2 linked regions of the Methylomagnum ishizawai genome follow. Each later gene encodes a partner of the first gene's protein in a complex. Links are inferred from orthologs where the notes say so. Each region holds a gene or a part of one and is shown on either strand. Other genes may lie near its edges.

Region 1 (3,499 bases):
TCCGGCAAGGCCACCCGGTGGACCTCGGCGATGGCGAAAGCCGTGCCCTGGCTCAACAGGTTGAACGCCACCCCGAAGGCCACCGCGACCAGCGGGCCGGGTATCCAGGCCAGCGGCTTGAACCAGCGGGTTTCCCACAGCACCATGATGACGAGCGCCCCCAGGCTGACCAGGGCCGCGCCGGGGGAAATGGCGTCGAAGGCGAGGAAGATTTCATCGAGGGTGCCGCCGGGCGTCTGGGGGATGTAGGTCTCCTCGCCCGACAGGTCCGCGCCGTAACCCACGGCATGGGGCAATTGCTTCATGATGAGGATCAAGCCGATGGCGGATAGCATCCCCTTGATGACCGAGGACGGGAAATAAGCCCCGATCATCCCGGCCCGCAGGAAGCCCAGCGCCAATTGCAACAACCCCGCCAGCACCACCGCCACCAGGAAGGCGGGAAAGCCGCCCAGGTGGTCGATGCCCTGGGCCACGATCACCGTCAGCCCCGCCGCCGGTCCCGACACGCTCAGTTGCGAACCGCTGGCCCAGGTCACGATCAAGCCCCCGACCACGCCGGCCACGACGCCCGATAACAAGGGCGCACCCGAGGCCAGCGCGATCCCCAGGCACAGGGGCAGCGCGACCAGGAACACCACGATCCCGGCCGGAATATCCCGGCCAAGATATCGCCAATAATAGGAAAACTGTCTACGGATCATGGGGTTGTCCTCCTGGAGGATACGATGCCGGGGATGGGTCCGGGCGTTGCGGGTCGCCGTCCAATAGTTTCGATGCGAAACTATTAAACCAGACTGTAGAGGGCGACGCAACAGCTTAGGTTTAAATAAACCGTACCATTGGCTTTTTTAAACCGCAACGGGTTATTTGAACCGTAACGAGGGATGGGGTTCCACTAGGCGGTGGATTTAGGATCTGGCCAGAAATAACTTCCCGGCTTCCCGCCGGAACAAGCGGGCCGGTGGATAATGAAGGCCTTGGCGGATTGAGGGACGAGTGGGGATGATGGGTTACGACGAAGCCATCGAGACGAAGATGCGGCGGCTGTTCGAGAGGCTGTCGGAGAAGGACCGGCGGAGGTACGCGGGGATCGAGACGGCCAAGTTTCCCTCATCGGGAAATCATGGCTCGATATCTCGCTGAAATCGCTTGGGAAACCAAGGTATGGGTAGCGGATGCCCCTCCATTTCAATGGCGAGCGCTTCCTTGGGCCACATGATCCACCTTAACCACCGACAAACAGGATTGAACCGGCGCACGGCACGTCCACACGCCGGTCCCAAACCCGCTTACTCCAGCCCGTCCAGATACTTCTCCGCATCCAAGGCCGCCATACAGCCCGACCCCGCCGAAGTCACCGCCTGCCGGTAGACCGAATCCGCCACATCGCCCGCCGCGAACACGCCCGGCACGCTGGTCGCCGTGGCGTTCCCGCCCAGGCCGCTCTTGACCACGATATAGCCATCCCGCATTTCCAACTGCCCGGCGAAGATTTCAGTGTTCGGGCTATGGCCGATGGCGACGAACACGCCGTCCAGCTTGATATCCTGGGTGCTGCCTTCCCGCACATGCTTGATGCGGAGCCCGGTCACGCCCGCGTCGTCGCCCAAAACCTCGCCCATCACATGGTTCCAGGCGATGCTGACCTTGCCCTCGCGCTCGCGTTCGAGCAACTTGTCGGCCAGGATTTTCTCGGAACGGAACTTGTCGCGGCGATGCACCACGGTCACATGGGAGGCGATGTTGGCGAGGTAAAGCGCTTCTTCCACCGCCGTATTGCCACCGCCGATCACGGCCACCGGCTTGTTGCGGTAGAAAAAACCGTCGCAAGTGGCGCAGGCCGACACGCCCCGGCCCTTGTAGGCTTCCTCGGAATCCAGCCCCAGATAACGGGCCGAAGCCCCGGTGGCGATAATCAAGGCATCGCAAGTGTAGGTGGCGGAATCGCCCATCAGCTTGAACGGGCGGGCCGATAAATCGGTGGTATGGATATGGTCGAAGATGATCTCGGCCTCGAAGCGCTCGGCATGGCGCTTCATGCGCTCCATCAGTTCCGGTCCCTGCACGCCCTCGGCGTCGCCCGGCCAGTTGTCCACTTCGGTGGTGGTGGTGAGTTGCCCGCCCATTTGCAGGCCGGTCACCAGCACCGGCTTCAGATTGGCCCGCGCCGCATAGACGGCGGCGGTATAGCCCGCCGGTCCCGAGCCCAAAATCAGCAAGCGGCAATGTCTCTGTTCAGTCATCGAATTCCTCGGTGTTGGGAGTGGCACAAAAAACCAAGTATGACGGTGTGGGATTTGAGCGTAAAGGTTCCGGTCCGCGTCTTGGGGGCGTTGCCGGAAACCTTGTGGAAGCAGGCTATTTCAGGGTGGCGCTTGGCGTGATTGGCCACCCCCGGAGCGCGGACTTTGGCTTGCGTGCCGGGTCGGCCCATGCAAACTCAAAATTCGCGCTCCAGTTTGCCCGGCCCTGTCCGATGGCGCGACCGTGAACGGGCGCTCTTGAACTCTCCCCCCCAATCCCGAACAATAGCGCCCGCATCGTTTATTCCTTTGATTTGGTGGGCATTTTGGCTGATTTCCATAAAAAGCTGCTCGACGGCCAAGACCTGGGCGCGGTCCTGGTGCGGGGCTTGCGCGAATCGGTGTTCCTGGTCTATCTGGCGGTCTCCTTGTTCCTGCTGGTCGCGCTCATCACCTTCAACGCCGACGATCCCGGTTGGAGCCATATCGGCACCGGCAAGACCATCGCCAACGCCGGCGGCGCGGTCGGCGCCTGGGTGGCCGATTTCTTCCTAACCCTGTTCGGCGTCACCGCCTTCCTGTTCCCGTTCCTGCTGGCGGGCTATGGCTACATCATCTTCCAGGGCCGTCTCGCCGCCCCGGCCAATCCCATCGACAGCGCCCTGCGCTGGACCGGCTTCGGCGCGGCCATCGCGGCGGCGGCGGGACTCACCGACCTCCACGTCATCCATCCGCCCTTGGCCTTGCCCGGCACCAGCGGCGGCATCCTGGGCGGGGAAACCGCCGAGTTGCTCGCGGGTTCGTTTGGCCGGGCGGGGTCGAGCATCTTGCTCCTGACCGTATTCGTGGCCGGGATTTCGCTGTTCACCGGGCTGTCCTGGCTGGGTTCGTCGCTGGGCTTGATCGACCTCGTGGGCCGCGCCGCCTTGATCGCCATCGACGCCGTGTTGTCGCTGTTCCAACCGTTCAAGCCCGCGCCCGCCGCTGGGCCGGAAGTCGAAGCCGAGTCCGAACCCGGCACCGCGCCGCCCCTGGAACCCGCGCCCACCAAGGCCAAGCCCCAACCCAAGCGGGTGGCCGAACCCCCCGGTGCCGAAACCCCGGAACCGCCCGCCGAAGCCGCCGTGCCCGTCGCCCGTCCCAAAGCTCTGGTGGAAGCACCTCCCGCAGTTCACAATCCCACCGCGCCCACACCCACCCAAGCCGCGCCGCCACAGCCGCCGAAACCCCGCGCCCCCCTGTCCAAACCCGCC
Region 2 (3,614 bases), 1.6 Mb from region 1 along the record:
GAAGAAGTACAAATACCCGCCCGACAAGCAGGAGGCCGCGACGGAGACGGTGCTGAGGCAGGCGGAAACGCTATCGGCTGCGTGGGTGGAATAGCTTTTCGATTGGAGGGGATAAAACGCAAAAAGCCGGTGTGAACCGGCTTTTACTTTTTTCAAAGCTTGAATCTATTGGTCGGGGAGGCCGCTTGGGCAGTCAAAGCCGATGCCAATTCAGAATCATCAGTATTCAAAAACCGGCTTCAGACTGCTTACATCGTGGTTACACGAAATCAAGACAACATAAAAAATCGATATATTTCAATAGCTTAAAGCTATCTCTTCATCATGTCGAAGAATTCCTGGTTGGTCTTGGTGTCCTTCAGCTTGCCCAGCAGGAATTCGCTGGCCGCCATCTCGTCCATGGGCTGGAGGATTTTGCGGAGGATCCAGCACTTTTGCAGCTCATCCGGCGGCACCAGATATTCCTCGCGGCGGGTGCCGGAACGGTTGATATTGATGGCGGGATAGACACGCTTCTCGGCGATCTTCCGTTCCAGGTGCAATTCGTTGTTGCCGGTGCCCTTGAATTCCTCGTAGATCACCTCGTCCATACGCGAGCCGGTATCGACCAGGGCGGTGGCGATGATGGTGAGGCTGCCGCCTTCCTCGATATTGCGGGCCGCGCCGAAAAAGCGCTTCGGGCGTTCCAGCGCGTTGGCGTCCACGCCGCCGGTCAGCACCTTGCCGGACGACGGAATCACGGTGTTGTAGGCGCGGGCCAGACGGGTGATGGAATCCAGCAAGATCACCACGTCGCGTTTATGCTCGACCAGCCGCTTGGCTTTTTCCAGCACCATTTCCGCCACCTGCACATGCCGCGCCGGGGGTTCGTCGAAGGTGCTGGACACCACCTCGCCCTTGACGCTGCGCTGCATCTCGGTCACTTCCTCCGGGCGCTCGTCGATCAATAGCACGATCAGATAGCACTCGGGGTTCTTCTCGGCGACGGAATGGGCGATGTTCTGCAAGATCATGGTCTTGCCGGCCTTGGGCGGCGACACGATCAAGCCGCGCTGGCCCTTGCCGATGGGGGCCACCAGGTCGATCACGCGGGCGGTGAGGTCTTCGGTGGTGCCGTTGCCGAGTTCGAGTTCCAGGCGTTCCTTGGGGAACAGCGGGGTCAGGTTGGTGAACAGGATTTTGTGCTTGGCGTTCTCCGGCGGCTCGTAGTTGATCTGCTCCACCTTGAGCATGGCGAAATAGCGCTCGTTGTCCTTGGGTGGGCGGATCTTGCCGGAGATGGTGTCGCCGGTGCGGAGGCTGAACCTGCGGATTTGGCTGGGGGAAACATAAATATCGTCCGGCCCCGCCAGGAACGAACTATCCGCCGACCTCAGGAAACCGAAACCATCGGTGAGGATTTCCAGCACGCCGTCGCCGTAAATATCCTCCCCACTCTTGGCCTGTTTCTTCAGGATGGAGAAGATCAAATCCTGTTTGCGGGTCCGGGCCACGCCTTCGATATCGAGGGTCTCGGCGATTTCGATCAGCTCGGAAACAGGCTTACGTTTGAGGTCGGTCAGGTTCATAAATTGAGTTGGGGGTCAAGGGGGTGGAACAAGGGCAAACCCATCGTCTGCGGGAGTGTTCTCGACCGGGGTGTCGAGCCGGAGGAAGCGTGCCGGGGGGCGGCGCGGGCTGGGGGCGGCGAGAGGATGCGGTTCAGGTTAGCATGGTCTGGAAAAACCCGCCCGGCGGGGCCGGTGCGGGTGGATGGAATCCTCAGAGGTTGTCGTGGATGAACTTGGACAGTTGGGACTTGGCCAGGGCGCCGACCTTGGTGGCTTCCACTTCGCCGTTCTTGAACAGGATCAGGGTCGGGATGCCGCGCACGTTGTAGCGCTGCGGGACGAGGTTGTTCTCGTCGACGTTGAGCTTGGCGACGATCAACCGGTCCGCGAAATCCTCGGCGATCTCCTCCAGGATCGGCGCGATCATCTTGCAGGGACCGCACCATTCCGCCCAGAAATCGACCAGGACGGGGGTTTCGGATTTCAATACCTTGTCCTCGAACTCGGCATCGCTCACATAAAGGATGTTATCGCTCACAATGATCTCCACATTGTCGGATGGAAGGGGATGGATTGGGATGGTATCGGGGGCGGCCGCAGGGGGCGGCGCTGGACGGGCTGGCATTTCCTTGCGAGTGGGGCCATTTCAGCCTAAACCCGCCCTAAATGCAAGCCCCGTGTTTCCAGGGGGTTTTTAGTTGAAGAGCTTGATCAGGGTATCGCGGTATTGGCGCGGATCGATATCCAAATACCCCGGCGGACGCACCAGCTTCACTTTATACGGCTGGCCGCGTCCGTCCACCTGTTGCTCCGCCATATCCACCAACCTTTCGACCGGGTTGTGGTCGGGATCGCGCACCACCAGGATACGGGGACGCAGGCGCTGGCCCGGATTGGTTTCCAGCACCAAGGCCACATCCCCGTTGCTCAGCTCGACGATGCTGCCGGGCGGATAGGTGCCGAGGCAGGCCAGGAAGCGCTCGACCAGCTTGGCGTCGAACTTGTTCGACTTCGCCTTCTTATTCAGCAGCATGATGGCGTCGAGGTGGGTGCGGGCCGGGCGGTAGGGACGCTCGCTGGTGACATCGTCGTAGGTCTCGACGATGCTGACGATCTTGGTGTGGAGATTCAATTGCACATCGTGCAGGCCGCGGGGATAGCCGGAACCATCGACATGCTCGTGATGGCAATAAGCCACATCGACCGCGCCAGCATAGACATTGCGGGCCGACATCAGGATATCCCGGCCCAGCTTGGGATGTTGGCGTAGGATCGCCTGCTCTTCGGCGTTGAGCCGGCCGGGTTTGTTCAGGAGGCTGTCGGCGATGGAAATCTTGCCAACATCGTGCAGAAGGCCGCAGGTGCCGAGTCCTTCCAGCGCTTTCGGCGACAAACCGAGATAGCGGCCCAGGAGGATGGAGAACACGCAGACATTGAAGGCGTGCTGGCTGGACTGCTCACCCTTGTTGCGGATCTGGGCCATATAGAGCATGGCGTCGGGGTTGCGGAGGATGCTGGCGACGCACTCCGACACCGCCGATTGTCCCAATTGCACATCCACGCTCTGGCCGAAGCGGATATCGTCGATGAAGGATTTGAGGAGGCTGGAGGTCTGTTCACGGGTGGATTCGGCGGCTTGGATTTCCTGGTCGAAGCTGGCCGATTTGCCGGCCCTGGAAAACGGCTCCCGGATTTCGTCCAGCACCATATGGACCACATGGGTGCGGTGCATGTCGATATAGACATACTCGCAATATTGCGTGACCGCCTGGATATCGGCGGGACTGGCCAGCTCGAAACCCTCGAACAAGAACGGGGTTTCGCTCCAAGGTCGGTCCAGTTCGCAAACATACATGCCAAGACGCAAGTCTTTGGCGCGGATTTTGACTCGTTCGGTATTGCTCATCGTTCCATCCGAAGGGCCGGACGGTACCCGGGCCTGGATTTGTTTGGCTTTGGCAGGATCGCAACCCTGCGGATTGGGTGGACCATCCTGGGGAGATACCCGGACATATATCATTTACTATACATACTTCGGGATTCCACCGCCCAGCACTTTCAATG

The links.
Region 2: the proteins of trxB (region 1) and trxA are in contact, whole or in part, in a crystal structure (PDB 1F6M), measured with the Escherichia coli proteins. The link is inferred for Methylomagnum ishizawai from one-to-one orthologs.

The regions. Positions count from the first base shown.
Region 1 is NZ_FXAM01000001.1:2,247,274-2,250,772, reverse strand. Bases 270-3,141 are described here. They hold trxB (thioredoxin-disulfide reductase), read right to left. Parts: upstream 2,247-3,141; coding sequence 1,293-2,246; downstream 270-1,292. Other genes in these bases: B9N93_RS09950 (DNA translocase FtsK), read left to right, coding at 2,573-3,141; B9N93_RS26830 (hypothetical protein), read left to right, coding at 1,127-1,222; B9N93_RS09965 (SulP family inorganic anion transporter), read right to left, coding at 270-704. In the rest of the region: more of B9N93_RS09965, read right to left, coding at 1-269; more of B9N93_RS09950, read left to right, coding at 3,142-3,499.
Region 2 is NZ_FXAM01000001.1:3,825,178-3,828,791, forward strand. Bases 426-3,412 are described here. They hold trxA (thioredoxin TrxA), read right to left. Parts: upstream 2,089-3,412; coding sequence 1,762-2,088; downstream 426-1,761. Other genes in these bases: rho (transcription termination factor Rho), read right to left, coding at 426-1,568; B9N93_RS17065 (HD-GYP domain-containing protein), read right to left, coding at 2,245-3,412. Also shown: B9N93_RS17050 (type I restriction endonuclease subunit R), read left to right, coding at 1-94; more of rho, read right to left, coding at 312-425; more of B9N93_RS17065, read right to left, coding at 3,413-3,456. UniProt on the Escherichia coli protein: Participates in various redox reactions through the reversible oxidation of its active center dithiol to a disulfide and catalyzes dithiol-disulfide exchange reactions.